Regions from separate parts of the Aedoeadaptatus ivorii genome, predicted to be linked through region 1. Evidence: riboswitches for the same ligand, from Rfam matches in the RefSeq annotation. Region 1 holds a riboswitch; the other holds the start of a gene.
What was found. Region 1 has a riboswitch for FMN ahead of QO008_RS06335 (ECF transporter S component). Riboswitches for the same ligand answer to the same signal wherever they lie in the genome.
Positions count from the first base shown of each region.

Region 2: linked by a shared signal. The riboswitch ahead of ribD (bifunctional diaminohydroxyphosphoribosylaminopyrimidine deaminase/5-amino-6-(5-phosphoribosylamino)uracil reductase RibD) and the one ahead of QO008_RS06335 (ECF transporter S component) in region 1 are both predicted to bind FMN.

Region 1 covers NZ_JAUSWF010000008.1:37,465-44,945, reverse strand. The annotation lists gene QO008_RS06350 (dihydrofolate reductase) at 1-146, shown strand, start outside; gene QO008_RS06345 (rhodanese-like domain-containing protein) at 198-731, opposite strand; gene QO008_RS06340 (ECF transporter S component) at 945-1,454, shown strand; gene QO008_RS06335 (ECF transporter S component) at 1,504-2,121, opposite strand; FMN riboswitch at 2,188-2,301, opposite strand; gene QO008_RS06330 (L,D-transpeptidase family protein) at 2,379-3,761, opposite strand; gene QO008_RS06325 (IclR family transcriptional regulator) at 3,903-4,673, shown strand; gene QO008_RS06320 (NCS2 family permease) at 4,738-6,159, opposite strand; gene QO008_RS06315 (branched-chain amino acid transporter permease) at 6,212-6,541, opposite strand; gene QO008_RS06310 (AzlC family ABC transporter permease) at 6,534-7,208, opposite strand; gene rplL (50S ribosomal protein L7/L12) at 7,266-7,481, opposite strand, start outside.
Region 2 covers NZ_JAUSWF010000010.1:10,787-18,267, reverse strand. The annotation lists gene QO008_RS07435 (riboflavin synthase) at 1-259, opposite strand, end outside; gene ribD (bifunctional diaminohydroxyphosphoribosylaminopyrimidine deaminase/5-amino-6-(5-phosphoribosylamino)uracil reductase RibD) at 241-1,326, opposite strand; FMN riboswitch at 1,401-1,515, opposite strand; gene QO008_RS07425 (GIY-YIG nuclease family protein) at 1,615-2,490, shown strand; gene QO008_RS07420 (RNA polymerase sigma factor) at 2,563-3,114, shown strand; gene QO008_RS07415 (hypothetical protein) at 3,101-3,964, shown strand; gene rpsI (30S ribosomal protein S9) at 4,082-4,471, opposite strand; gene rplM (50S ribosomal protein L13) at 4,488-4,916, opposite strand; gene QO008_RS07400 (hypothetical protein) at 5,111-6,085, shown strand; gene QO008_RS07395 (4Fe-4S dicluster domain-containing protein) at 6,131-7,481, opposite strand, start outside.

The DNA of each region.
Region 1 (7,481 bases):
TCGAAGAAGCCTATATCACCCGCGTCGACAGACACACCGGCGGCGAGGTCAAAATGCCCGATCTCGCGGCCGACTTCGTACTGTCGAGTGCGACGCTCATCGCAGAGGGCGCGATCGAGGAACACTGGGTACGCAAAGATCGATAAAAAGAAAAGGATCGAAGAGAAATTCTCTTCGATCCTTTTTTACATCCGCGATCAGTCGCTTTCTACCGGATATTCGGCATCCAACCAAGCGCCGATTCCGCCCGGTTGGCGGAGCACATTGGTGAATCCTTCTTCTTTGGCGATCATGGCGCCTACGTGGGAACGCTCACAGTCTACAAAGCCGCAGTAGAGCACGATGGTCTTTGCTTTGTCGGTGCCCAGCGCTTGGATAAAGGCTTCCTTTTGCTCGGGGGTCACCTCTTCCATCTTGACCGGCAACTCGGCGTTTACCGCGCCGGGGATGCGGTTTTTCTTAAAGGATTTTTCCGGCATGGTATCGACGATAACCATGTCTTCCTTGGCGTCGATCTTGCCCTTTAAGTCTTCGGTAGAGATCAATTCGTATTGGCCTTCTTCGACCGCCTTTACCAACTTCATGGAAGCGGATTCGATGGTCACTTCGTTTCCGTCTCTTGCGGAACCGGGACGATCGGCAGCGGCCCCTTCCTTTGCGCCGCCGGCGCTACAACCCGCCAAGAGGGCGAAGGACAGCACGGCAACGGCGATCAGTTTTAAATGTTTCATATTTGTACCTCCTTATATAATTATAGCAATGCGAAAATCGTTTCGCAAAACAATTTTTCTCGTTTCCCCGCCCCTTCTATTTTTCCCTCTATGTTCGCATTTCCATAAATCTGATAAAAAATAGTTGTTTTTGAAAAAGTTTTCACAAAAGGAAACAAAGTCTTGTTTCTTTTGCGATACCGTGTATACTAATACGTGTAATGGAGGTGTAAAGTGAAAAAGTATGACGTGCGCGAGCTGGTTTTTACCGCACTGTTTATCGCATTGGTATACATATTTACCTGGCTCGTGAAAATCCAACTGCCCTTCGCACCCGACGGAGGGTTGATCCACTTGGGGAATGTCCCCTTCTTCTTGGCCTGCCTCTTCTTCGGAAGACGGGTCGGCATGCTCGCCGGCGCCTTGGGCATGGGCCTGTTCGACGTAACCAGCGGCTGGGTGGCATGGGCGCCGATGACGGTGATCTCGGCTCTGATTATGGGCTATATCTTGGGCGGCCTCTACGAAGAGGAGTTCAAGATCAACCGCTATGCCGTCGCCATGGTGCTCTTGGCTATCGTCAAGGTGCTGACCTATTATATCGGCGAATCGATTATGTTTAAGTCGCTTTTGGTGCCCTTGGCATCCATTCCCGGCAATCTGATCCAAATCGGCGTCTCCGCCGTCATCGTCGCCGTACTGATTCCGCCCATGACGCGGGTTATGAAAAACATCCGCCGATAGGCATAAAAAAACCGGTTCCCGAAGGAGCCGGCCTTTTTTTGTGTCTTTTTTATTTTCTCTTGCCGCCGAGAAAGGGCGACACGCGTTTATACAGAAGCAGCGTTACGATAGAGACCACGCAGCCCTTCACGAGATTAAAGGGGATGATGCAGTAAACCATCAAGTCCCACAGGCTGTGTACCTTGCTCGTAACGGCGCGGCCCATTTCGAGGATCGCCTCCATGGGCATGATCTTCGCATAGAGCGGGAATACCACAAAGTAGTTGCTCAAGGTGGCGAGGGCGGTCATACCCACGACGCCCGCCAACAGGCCCGCCACCGCGCCTTTATAGGTGTTGTGCCGACGATAAAATGCCGCCGAGGTGCCGACGAATACGGCGCCCACGATAAAGTTCGACAGCTCGCCCACCCCGCCGGTGGCGGTGCCGCGCACGAAGACGGCGAGTACACATTTGATCAGCTCGATGGTGATTCCCACCACCGGGCCCATGGCAAAGCCGCCGATCAACGCCGGGACATCCGACAGGTCGATCTTGATAAAAGGCGGCGCGATAAAGGCCAGCGGAAACTCTACATACATCAATAAAAACGCCACCACGGCGAGCATCGAGAGCTTGGTGAGGTTTTTCGTGGAATAAACGGACTTTCCTCGTTGAATTTGGTTCATAGATCCTCCCTAAACTAAGGGCATAAAAAAATGCCCGCAGTCTCCCGGGCTTGAACACATGAAAAAAGACATCTTCTTTCATCCGGACTATACCGTCGGTATCGGAATTGCACCGATTCAGTCAAAAGACGAGTGGACTTTACCACCGGTGAGGAATTGCACCTCGCCCTGAAGATTATTTCTATCTGTATTATACCACGTCGATCGCATTTGTAAACCGGCATGACAAAAAAATAACGCCCCGCAAGGGGCGCAATTTATATGGCGTGTTTTGCGGAATTGTATACGATCACGGGCATGCCCTTAAAGGCGTTCTTGTAGAAAGTGCCTGCGATCTTCGGCGGGGTGTTGACACAGCCGTGGCTGCCGCCGCCGCGATAGATATTGCCGCCGTAGCTGCCGCGCCAACTGGAATCGTGAATCCCGCAACCGGTCCAGTCGAAGGGCATCCAGTAGTTTACCCAGCTCCTCCAGGTATCGCCGGTGAGATAGCGGCCGGTTTCTTTCATCCAGACTTCCTGTACGCCGGTGGGCGTGCTGTTTCCGTCTAGGGGGTCGCCCGTCACCACGGGGGTGTCGACCACCAGCTCACCGTTGTTGTAGAGCCACATGTGTTGCCGGGCGATGTCGATTTCGATATACGAATTGCCCACATCGTCTACATTTCGGTGGAGCGCCTTACGCTTATAGACGGGCGTGAGTTCCTTGGTCGTCTTTTCCTTTAAGGCGGCGAGGAGTTCCTCGCGCGTCTTTTCGCGGTCGGTCTGCCAGCCGTAAATGCCGCCCTTAATGCGCATGGTCGCCCCGCCCGTCGCGGTAAAGTCGCGGGTAGAGCAGAAGGTGTCGTATTTGTCGGCGAGCATATCCACATAGGCCTTCACCTTTTCCTCGCTGGGGGAAAGACTGCCGTCGGGATTGGAGCCGTAGAGGGCGATTAAGGGTTCTCCCGCCAATTCCTCGGTGCGATCCGAAAAATTATAGCTAAGGGTAAAGCCCTCGATCTCGTTTAGGCTCTTGACGTGATTTTCCATGGCGGATCTGTTTTCCGCCGGCTTGGCCTGCACATAGAGCTTCTTTTCGTCGAGGTCCAGATCCTCCTCTTGGCTGTGGAAGGCAGCGAGGACCGACTGTTTGAGTTTCGGCCCGTCGACGCGGGTGCCTTCTACGGCATCGGCGATGACATAGCCCGTGCCCGCCTTGTAGGAGATCTTTTCGGGTTCGGGATCGGTGATGTCCGAATCGGCGATCACATGGAGCGCGGCGAGGATAGATTCGAGCTTACTGTCGTCGTATTCGACCTTGGTCTCGATGGCATGGTCTTTTTTGACAAAGCTCAATACCGGCCACGCCCAGGGGTTGGCGTCGATATTCGAGACATTTTCTAAGGTTTCTTTGTAGCCGAAGTCCTTGGCGGAAATCTCGTCTTTTTTTCCGTCTTTGCCGCGAATTTGAAGCGCGTAGTCGGACCAGGAAGACGCAAACTCCTGCGGCAATTTGTTTTTGGAACGCATAGAAATCTCCGCTCCGTTGATAAAGGTATTGGGCATATACACCTGCGAAAACGCGGCCACACCCAAGGCATACAGGAGCAGAAGCACGCCGGCGATCACGGCGAAGATCTTCCCTATTGTTCTCGTCATGATTACTCCCTTTCTAAACTTACTGACTTGGGTATTAGTCTACCAATAAAGTTCACGACTGACAAGATCATAATACCTCTTCCCACAAAGAATATTTCGGTATATCCTATAGGTAAAGTAAAGTATGAAATGAGGAGAAATATGGAAAAAAATCACAGAACGATTCAATCATTGGCCCGCGCCTTTTCAATCCTGGATTGCTTCGACTCCGTCCACCCTCGTTTGAGCCTGACGGAGATATCAAAAATCGTAAAATTGAATGTCAATACCACCCGCGGCCTCGTCAATACCCTGATGCACTACCACTATCTGAGCCGCGACGAAGAAGAAAATGTATACTACTTAGGCCTCGCGTTTATCCCCAAGGCGAATTTGGTGGAAGAGCACTACTTTTACCATATGAAAAATAAAATCTTCCCCGTTCTCCGCACCTGGGCCAACCGCTTCGGTTTGAGCGCGCGGCTGAATATGGTCGACGACGGCCAGTTGTTAACGGTGTTCACCGAAGTCCCCGACGCCTCCCGCTACCTCTTATTGACCCGCTCCCGCACGCCCTTTCCCCTACACGCCACCGCATCGGGAAAGGCATATCTCGCGTCCCTACCGCCGGGCCTCGTGCGCAAATATATCGAAGAGACGCGGCTGGTACGCTACACCGACCTCACCATTACCGACGAAAACGCGCTTCTCGAGGAACTCGAAAAGACCCGCGCGCGCGGCTACGCCTTAGAGATCGGCGAGATCAACGACGGCATCGGCTCCATCGCCATCCCCATGCTGAACAAGCGGGGCGAATGCATCGGCACCGTCTCCCTGTCGGGCGCCAACGAAGAGATCCTCGCCGAGGAAAAGGACGCCCGCGAAACCATCGGCCGCTTCCTCGAAGACCTAAAGCCCCTATGGCAACAATAAATCAAAAAGACCCCGTAACCGCCGCTTGCCGCCGCACGGTTTACGAGGTCTTTTTTGATTGTATCTACATCGACAAATAGGCCATCAAGCCGTAGTTGATTAAAAACAGTACGCTCGATCCCACGAGTATGGGATGCAGCCGCTCGGTTCTGCCCTTTACGAGCGAAACGACGCAATAGAAGATAAAGCCCGCGGCGATGCCGTTGCTGATGGAGTAGCTTAAGCCCATAAAGATCGAGGCGAAAAACGCGGGAATCGCGACGTCGAGATTGGTCCACTCGATCTCTTGAAAGCTCGCACACATCATAATCCCGACGACGATCAACACCGGTGCCGTCGCCTGTGCGGGCACGAGCCCAGCGACGGGGGCGATAAAGATCGAGAGCAAAAACAAAATCGCGACCACAAGCGATGTGAGCCCCGTGCGACCGCCGGCGCCGATGCCCGCGGCACTTTCCACATAGGTGGTGGTGTTGCTGGTGCCGACGAAGGCGCCGATCACGGTGCCCACCGAGTCGGCAAAGAGCGCTTTGTCGAGTTTGGACTTAAAGCCCGAGCTGTTTTGCATATTGCGGATGTCCTCTTCGCTGAAGATGCCGCTGCGGCGCCCGGTGCCGATAAAGGTCCCCAGGGTATCGAAGGTGTCGCTCAAGGAAAAGGCGAAGATCGTCATCAATACCAGCGGAATCCGCGCCGGGTCGGCAAACAAGCCCAAGAGCCCTTCCCTTCCCAAGGCGACGGTAAAGACCGTAGAGAGTTCGCCAAAGGACTGGGAGACCGATACGCCGTTTGCGAGTTTCGAAAGATCCACCACGCCAAAGGGGATGCCCAATACGGTGGTGGCGAGGATGCTGATCAGGATCGCGCCCTTTACCCCGCGCACCACGAGCACGACGGTGATAATCAGGCCGAGTACGGCGAGCAGTACGCCGGGATCGGAAAAGTTTACCAACGCGGGCACCGCGGCGGACGAGCCGATCACGGTTTCGCCGACGGTTTGGTAGGTGCCGGGGTCTAAGGTAAAGTTCAAAAATCCCGCATTCTTCACGCCGATATAGGCGATAAACACGCCGATCCCGCCGCTAATGGCGTGTTGCAAAAATTCGGGGATCGAGGTGATGATCAATTTGCGGATCTTAGTGACGGTGATAAGTACATTGATCACCCCGCATAAAAATACCATCCCCAGCGCTTCTTGCCAGCTGAAGCCCAGGCCGAAGACCACCGTATAGGTGAAAAAGGCGTTGAGTCCCATGCCCGGCGCCAACGCGTAAGGTACATTGGCAAACAGACCCATCACCAAGGTCGCGACCACCGCGGCGATGATCGTCGCCAAGAACACGGCACCCCAGGGGATGCCGGTTTGGGAGAGGATGGCCGGGTTTACGAAGATGATATAGCTCATGGCGAAGAATGTGGTAAAACCCGCCAAAATCTCCGTGGAGAGATCCGTGCCGTTCTCCCGCAGTTTAAAAAATGATTCCATTGATTCCTCCTTGTTCCGTTGAAGTCAGCTTCAAGTATATCACGACACGGACTTAGAGGAAAACTCCCTGTATCAGAAACATATACAATCCCGTCCCCAATACGATCGAAAGGATCAGATTGTGCTTCGCCTTGTAGCTGATCGCGGTAATGGCCGATCCCGCGAGCAGGGGCACAAAGCCCGACGGATCCCGAAAGTGCATGGTGCGCAGGCAGTAGACGACCAACAGCGCCATCATGGAATACGGTAGCAGCGCCCCCAAGTCCGCCACGACGGCGGGGAGCTTTCGGTCTCCGGAAAAGAAGAATATGGGGAAGGTACGAATGGCAAAGGTGATGGCCGCCACGATGGCGATGGCGATAAAGATTTCTTTGTTACTCATATTTTCTCCTATAGATCAAATTGCCCGCCAAGATGATCGCCATGGCCGGCAAAATAAATTTGTCCGGTCCGAAGACGAGAAGCGATGCGACAGAGGCGCCGAATCCCAAGAGCGTCGGCAGATGATGGTCGGTCTTTTCCCACTGGTCGATCACGGTGACGATAAACAGCGCCGTCATCAAAAAATCGATCCCCGTCGCGTCGATGGGCAGCAGAGTGCCGACCCAAACGCCGAGTACCGAGGCGACGACCCAATAGGCGAAGTTTAAGGCGCCGACGGCAAACATATAGTCCGCATCGGCCACCGAGCCGTCTTCCCCGCCGGTGACGTAGAGGGAAAATGTCTCGTCGCTCGCGAAATGGGCGATCAATGCCTGTTTCCAGAGCGGCGCCTTTTGTAAGGGCGTAAGGAGAGAAAGGGTGTAAAAGAGATAGCGCAGGTTCACCGATAGGGTGAGGATGACGAGGCCCAAGACGGAAAGGGGCTCGGCGAAGAGGCCCACGGTCGCAAATTGCATGGCGCCCGCACAGATAAAAAAGCTCATAAGAAAGCTGACGAGCCCGGACTGTCCTGCGGATTTTACCAATACGCCGAAGCCCATGCCCAAAAAGGCATAGGTGATCAATATGGGAACGGTTCGAGGGAACACCTTTCTGAACGCTTTCATGACTCCTCCTAAAAAAAGGTAATCAAAAACCGCCCCGAGGCGGGACGGTTTATCGCTTTACTTTACTTCGACGGTAGCGCCGACTTCTTCCAGTTTTGCCTTAATTTCTTCGGCTTCTTCCTTGCTTGCGCCTTCCTTAACGGGCTTCGGAGCGCCGTCTACGAGGGCTTTCGCGTCTTTCAAGCCGAGGCCGGTGATGTCTTTAACGGCCTTGATGACCTTTACTTTTTCTTGGCCGGCAGCTTCGAGAACGACGTCGAATTCGGTTTGTTC
Region 2 (7,481 bases), on a different contig from region 1:
GCGCCCGCTCCAGATTTACAGAGGCGCCTGGTGCCAATCGGTCCAGACCCGATTTTTGTGCCGTCACGGTCATCATATCCGCCCGAAAGCGGTCCTCCGAAAAGGCGGTGACGGTGAGGCATACGCCGTCGGTGCAGATCGAATCGCCGATCGCCACGTCTTCGAGGACGGTTTTGCAGGCGACTTCGATCTCGATCTTCTCGCCCCGGCGGCGCATATGCGCAACCGTTCCGACTTCTTCTACGATTCCTGTAAACAAGCTCTCACCCCGCGTATCTTGAGGTCCGAACCGCAGCGCTCCACTTCCGTAAAGACATATTCTCTGCGGTCCTTCAAAAACTCGACGCCCTCGCCGCGTACGGCCTCTCTGCCGCCGCCCAGTAAGGTCGGGGCGAGATAGAGGACGAATTCGTCGACGAAATCGCCTTTGATCATGCTGCCGTGGAGCGTCCCGCCTCCTTCGACCAAGAGGGTACCGACGCCCCGGTCGTAGAGATCTTCGAGAAACGAAGCGGTATCGAGTACGCCGTCGCGCTCTTCAGTAAAGACCACCGCGACGCCCTGCTCGGCAAGGCGATCCGCCTTTTTTCGGTCCATGCGGGCGGTGTAGACCACCGTTTCGATCTCGCCGTCGAAGAGCTTTGCCCCCGCGTCCAGTCGTCCCATTCGGTCCAAGACGATGCGGACGGGCTGTTTGCCTTCGCCGCTTCGGTTGGTAAGACGCGGGTCGTCTAAGAGCGCCGTGCGGGTTCCCACGAGAATTCCATCGACTTCGCCGCGAAGCCGGTGGCCGTCTTTGCGGGCCGCTTCGCCGGTGATCCATTGGCTCTCGCCGCTTCGGGTGGCGATTCTCCCGTCGACGGTGGCGGCGTACTTGGCGAGTATGTAGGGCCTATGTTTTGTAATGCCCGTAATAAAGGCGCGGTTTAGATGCGCACATTCCGCTTCCAGTACGCCCGTGGTTACCTCGACGCCGCTTTGGCGGAGCCGGGCGATGCCGCCACCCGCCACCTTCGGGTTCGGATCCTCCATCCCCACGACGACCCGGGCGATCTTTGCCCGCACAATGGCGTCGACACAAGGGGGCGTCTTGCCGTGGTGCGAACAGGGCTCCAGATTCACATAGAGCGTGGCGCCGGCGGGATCTTCCTTGGCTCGCCGTAGGCAGTCCACTTCGGCGTGGTCCGCCCCGTAGGCGCGGTGATAGCCCTCTGCGAGAATCCGCCCGTCCCGTACCAGGACCGCGCCAACCATGGGATTGGTCTTTGTATGTCCCCTTCCCTTCGCCGCAAGCGCCAGGGTTCTCTGTATAAAACGTTCGTCCATATTGCCTCCCATAAAAAATCCGGAGCACGGGGCTCCGGATGGTACGCAAATTCAGGGCAATACAAGTATTGCCTATGATTCTTCTCCCATCCGGACTATACCGTCGGTATCGGAATTACACCGATTCAATCTTTCGAGTCGTGGACTATGACCACCGGTGAGGAATTGCGCCTCGCCCTGAAGAACTTCTATGCAGTTAGGAAATGTTTTCCTTTCAATAATATACCACGGACTCCCTTTCTTGTAAACCCCCTTGTGTATCTCTGTCTATCGGCGTAGGATAACGGTATGGAACTATTGCAATTATCGGAACTTTCCCGTATCGAGCCCAGGCCGGGCATTTACAAAATGTACGACCGCGGCGCGCTCCTCTATGTGGGAAAAAGCAAGCAACTGAGACATCGCGTGCGCCAATATTTCGGAGGATCCCATCACGCCCCCAAGATCCGCCACATGGTGGCGCGGATCGACGCCGTGGGCATCGAATACACCCCCTCTCATCTCGAGGCCATGCTCGCCGAAGAACGCGAGATCAAGCGCCTTCAACCGCCCTATAACCGTATGTTAAAGCGCGAGATACGCGCCGTTCGCTTTGTGCCGGATCGAAGAGCGCCCTTATTGTATCGCCTCGCCCCCGGCGGATTTGGCCCGGTGCAAAAAGAATCCTTTCTACGGGAATTCTTTTTGTCTCTTCGCCATCTCTTTCCCTTCGACGACCCCCTCGCCTATCATCCCCTGCCCCTCCGGCTTACGGCGGCGGAGGCGGCGCAGACCGAGGCGCGGCTTGCGGCGATCTTTTCCGACGAAGCGGCGTTTTCCGCCTTTCTCGATGCGATCCGAACGCTCCAGAAGAAATCCGTCGCGGCACTGTACTTCGAGCGGGCCGAGACGCTGGAGGTGATGCATCGCCAGGCGAGCCGCCTCGGCCGCAATCTCTTCCTCTACGACGCCTTTCTTTCGGATACACATGTCCTCTGCGAACCGACGCCGGCGGGAAACCGGCACTTTGTGGTAAAACAAGGCGTCCTCACCCATGTCGGCTATGAAGAAGGCGCGCTGCAAGCCTATCCCTATCGCGATACGGCCACCGAAGACCACCGCCGCATTCTCTTTTCCCATTACGTGCAATACGGGGATTGCGATACGCGCGGAAACTTTTTTTGATTTCTTTGTAATATTTTAGCCCTACCTGCGTATTTACTCTATGAAAGATACGGCGCCAAGGAGGTGAGCCTATTGGAAAGAACGGAAAGAATCGATTCCGTTTCCGCTTGGGAGGAGGCGGCGAATTTCGAGGAGATCTACGAAGCGTATTTCGATCGGATCTTTCGATTCGTCGCCTACCGCTTGGCGGATAGAGAATCGGTGCGGGATGTAACCGCAGATATCTTTCAAAAAGTATATACGAATTTCTCCGCATACGATGCGGCAAAAGGCCGCTTTGAGGTTTGGATTTTTTCCATCGCGAGAAACACCCTAAACGACTACTATCGAAGACAGGCTCGCAGAAAGTGGCTGCCGCTGGAAAATCTGATCCACATTCTCCCGTCCGAGGAACGGGTGGAAGATCGGATCGAGCGAGCGGAAGAACACGAGCATTTGCGAAAGATCATTCGACGCCAAAGCGAGCGGGATCAACTGCTCCTGAGCTATAAATTCGGCGCAGAGCTTTCCAACGCGGACATTGCGGCGTTGATGGCGCTGACGCCGAACCATGTGGGCGTCCTACTGCACCGACTTTTGAAAAAAATTCAACGCGAGATGGAGGCATATTATGAAGAATCCTAAAGATTTGCAGTCTTCGAATTTTCGGGCGGAAGAAGAGTGGACCGCGCAATTAAAAACCCTCTATGTGCCCGATGCACGGGACAAAGAAGCGGTACGCCGCCGCATAAGAAACCGGGCGCGGCGCCGCACAACACCCGCCATTGCGGCCGCCGCCGCGCTCTTGGTCTTTACCTTACCCTTTACGGGCTTCGGAGAAAGCATCGTTGAGACGATACGGCAGGTGGCAACGCCCACGAACCGTATCGTCGTCCACGAGGAAAAGGCGAACGCGCATCTGTCGAAGAGAACCCTGCCCGAAACCTTAAAGGGTAAGCTCTACGACCGAGACGGCCGCGAAATTACCGATGCGACGGTCCTCGATAAAATGGAACCGCTCTTTACCCGAGAGGGAAAAGAGATCGAACACATCGAGTTCGACGATGCAACCGGCCAGGCGACATTCGTCTTAGAAGAAGAGACCGACGACATCGACTTCAGCGTCTATGAACCGATCCCTTCCGTGGCCGATCGACTGACTTTTACGCCCCTGGTCTTATCAGAGCGCTACCCCTATGAGTATGCCGACGTATACGCGACAGACGATACAAAAACCGACTACGTCGCCTTTCACTATAAGACGAAAGACGGCAAGGAGATCTATATCGACCAGCGCCGCGACATCCCCGGCGCCGGCTATGAAATCGGCGGCGAGGAACCCATCGAAACCCACATCATCGACGGCATTCGAGTGATTGTGCAGGGATCGAGCCTCTACGCCGAACGAGACGGCATTCTCTTGGGTGTGACGGCAAAAGACGCCGACAAGGGCGAGCTCCTCGCCATATACCGGGACCTTCGGCCCCTCGAGTAGCCAAATCGATTTGCACAGCAAAAAAACGCCCCCGTACCGGCTCTATACCGTTTCGGGGGCGCTGTTTTTCGGCATAACAAAACCCGCATACGCGATGTATGCGGGTTTTTTGTAATCTTAACGCTTGGAGAATTGGGGAGACTTTCTCGCTTTTTTGAAGCCGTATTTTTTACGTTCCTTCATTCTCGGGTCACGGGTCAAGAAGCCCGCTTTTTTGAGGATGGGGCGCAATTCGCCGTCCGCTTCGACCAACGCTCTTGCAATGCCTTGACGAATGGCACCGGCTTGTCCCGTATAGCCGCCGCCTTTTACGCGGACGATGACATCATAGTTGCCTTCGGTTTCGGTGATCTCCAGGGGAGATTTTGCGACGATGCGCAAGGTTTCGAATCCGAAGAAATCTTGGATGTCGCGACCGTTGACGATGAACTTTCCGCTACCGGAAAGGAGACGCACTTGGGCTACGGACGTCTTTCTTCTACCTGTTGCTCTGTATTGTTCTGCCATCTAAATCACCCTTCCCTTATACTTCGTATGCTTCCGGCTGTTGTGCTGCGTGGGGATGCTCGTTGCCCGCATAGACCTTCAGTTTGCGGAACATGGAGCGGCCCAAGCGGCTCTTGGGAAGCATGCCCTTCACCGCGTATTCGATCACGCGCTCGGGGTGCTTTTCGCGGATTTCGCTGTAAGCGACTTCACGACGTCCGCCCGGATAACCGGTGTGGTAGTCGTATACCTTGTCGTTCCATTTGTTGCCCGTCATCTTAATCTTTTCCGCATTGATGACGATTACGAAATCTCCCGTGTCCACGTGCGGGGTATAGATGGGCTTGTTCTTGCCGCGAAGGATGTTAGCGATTTCGGTTGCCAGACGACCGAGGACCTTGCCTTCGGCGTCGATGACATACCATTTTCTATCTACTTCATTGGCTTTCGCCATAGTTGTCTTCATGGATGACCTCCTGCTATATCAAAGAGACGAATGTTCAAAAGTTTCCGGGGCTTTAAAACACTAGCAATTATTGTAGCTGAATTTTGGGTCCTTGTCAAGAAAAATCCGCATAAAACCGCAATTCTACGCCCTTTTGTTAGATTCGTCCGCGTTTCGGTATAAAGGCTATATAGACCATAGAAAGCGAGTGCATCATGAATCGAACCAAAGGCAAACGAAACGGCCACTTGCCGTCTTTTCGTACATTTCAATACGACTGCGACGCGGACAACGCCCGCCCCTACTCTCTTTTACATCGGCCCCGGCCCTTGCCCCTCGCCCCGGAGATCACCGAGGCGCTGGAGTATCTGTTGTGGTATGTGCCGAATATCAATTCGTTTCAATCGGCATCGAATATTCTGATCGAAGAAAAGCTCTACGAAGACTTTAGCTTCAGCATGATTGTCGATACCCTGCATCTCAGAAAGGAAGACGTGCTGGTGCTGGAATACATCGACGACGACATCGTCGACTACTATATGGAAAAGATCTGCACCAATTGCCAAAAGATCATCCTCACCACCGGCGACGACGAGACCAAGACCTCGGCGTTGGTCCGGCATATGCGAAACGCCATCGCCCACGGTTTTTTTACGGTGATCGACGATCGCATTATGGCCTTCGACGTGCGCCACATCCCCAAAGAAAATGAAACCTATGGCTGTACCGCCATTATCAAACTCGATCCGCTCCACTTGGTACAGACGCTCGCGCTCTTGGAGCAGGAGCTCACCCACGAAAAGCTCGCCCAGGTAGCGTTTGCAAAATGCGGATACGAAATCCTCGAGACCGACGTCAAAAATCCCGCGCTCCCCTTCGATTTTTCCATGCAAAAAGACGGCGTGGTGTATGCCGTCGAGATTAAAAAGATCGACTTCGAGGGGATCGCCGGTCCCGAACATTTAGAAGGCATTCTCTCCCACTTCCCCGTCTCGGTAAAAGAAGAGAAGGTGCTCTTGATGGACTCCGCCGTCTTGGACTCGCGAGCAAAGGCGACGCTGCGCCGAGAAAAGATCTTTCTCTTGGACCGGGACAATCTGAAATCTTTGATGGCAAAAGACGACGTACTCGGCCGCATCCGCCGCGAGATGGCGAAGGGCAACGGCGAGGCGCGCTCCCAAAAAAAATGAGTAAGTACGGAATTTCGTACTTACTCATTTTTGGATGTTTTCGCTTTATTTGCTAAAGTCCTTGAGGCTGTCGTCGACGAGCTTGTTTTCCAAGGGCGTCTTGTATTCAGACTCTTTCATATAGCTTTGTACGGACTTGCGCACGCGGTTGGTGGCGGCAATGGTGCCCATACCGGCGATACATCCGCCTTCGCAGGCCATACCTTCCAGCAGGTGGCCCTCTTTTCGGCCGGCTTTTGCCATTTGTAGCATCTTGATGCACTCTTTCAGGGAATTGGCGCCTTCGATTTGAATGTCGCGATCCGGATCGATCTTTTCCGCCACTTCCTTGACCGCTGCGGCGACGCCGCCGGCGATGGCATAACCCCGCGCGGAGGAAGAGGACTCTTCTTCTTCGGCGGTGACTTCCATTTCAGCGGGCTCGATATCCATGGCGACAAACATGCCCATCAGCTCTTCAAAGGTGATGACGAAGTCGACATATTCCTTTACATCGCCGGAGACGGCCTCTACCTTTTTGGAGGTACAGGGACCGACGAAGCAGACCATGGCCTCGGGATCGTCCTTCTTAATGTGTTCTGCGGTATAGCGCATGGGCGAGCCGGAGTCGGATACATAGTCCTTGAGTTCCGGGAAGCGGTAGTCGATCAAAAGCGTCCAGGAGTGGCAGCAGCTGGTCCCCATAAAGGGAATCTTTTCGGGCACGCGCTCCAGATATTCCTTGGCTTCGTGCAGGGTGGTGTAATCCGCTCCCAATCCGACCTCTACCATATCCTCGAATCCCAATTGTTTCATGGCCGCGCGAACTTGTGCGGGGGTGGTGGATTCGCCGAACTGGCCGATATAGCTCGGCGCGGGGATGGCGTAGATGCGTTTTTTGCTCTTTAATGCCTTGGCGAGCTGATAGATCATGGTCTTATCGCCAATGGCGCCCCAGGGGCATTCGGTCACGCAGCGACCGCAGCCGACGCATTTGTCGTGGTTGATAATGGCGCGGTCCAATTCGTCGCTTTCGATGGCGTCCACCCCGCATACCGAGGCACAGGGGCGGTCGTATTCGACGATGGCGTTATAGGGGCAGGCGTTTTTGCAGCGGCCGCAGCGGACGCATTTTTCTTTGTCGATAATCGCGCCGTGCTTGCCGATGCTGACGGCATTGACCGGGCAGACATTGGTACAGGGATGCGCCATACATCTGCGGCAGTTGTCGGTGACCACAAAGGCACGGGTGGGGCAGGCTTCACAGGCGAATTTGATCACATCGACCAAGGGCGTCTCGAAGATCGAGGTGTCTACGTCCACCTTGTCGAATCCGTCGGTGACGGGTATGTATTCGCCGTAATCTCTCAACCCCATGCCCATGGCCAGCCGAATCATCTCTTCGGCGATGGCGCGT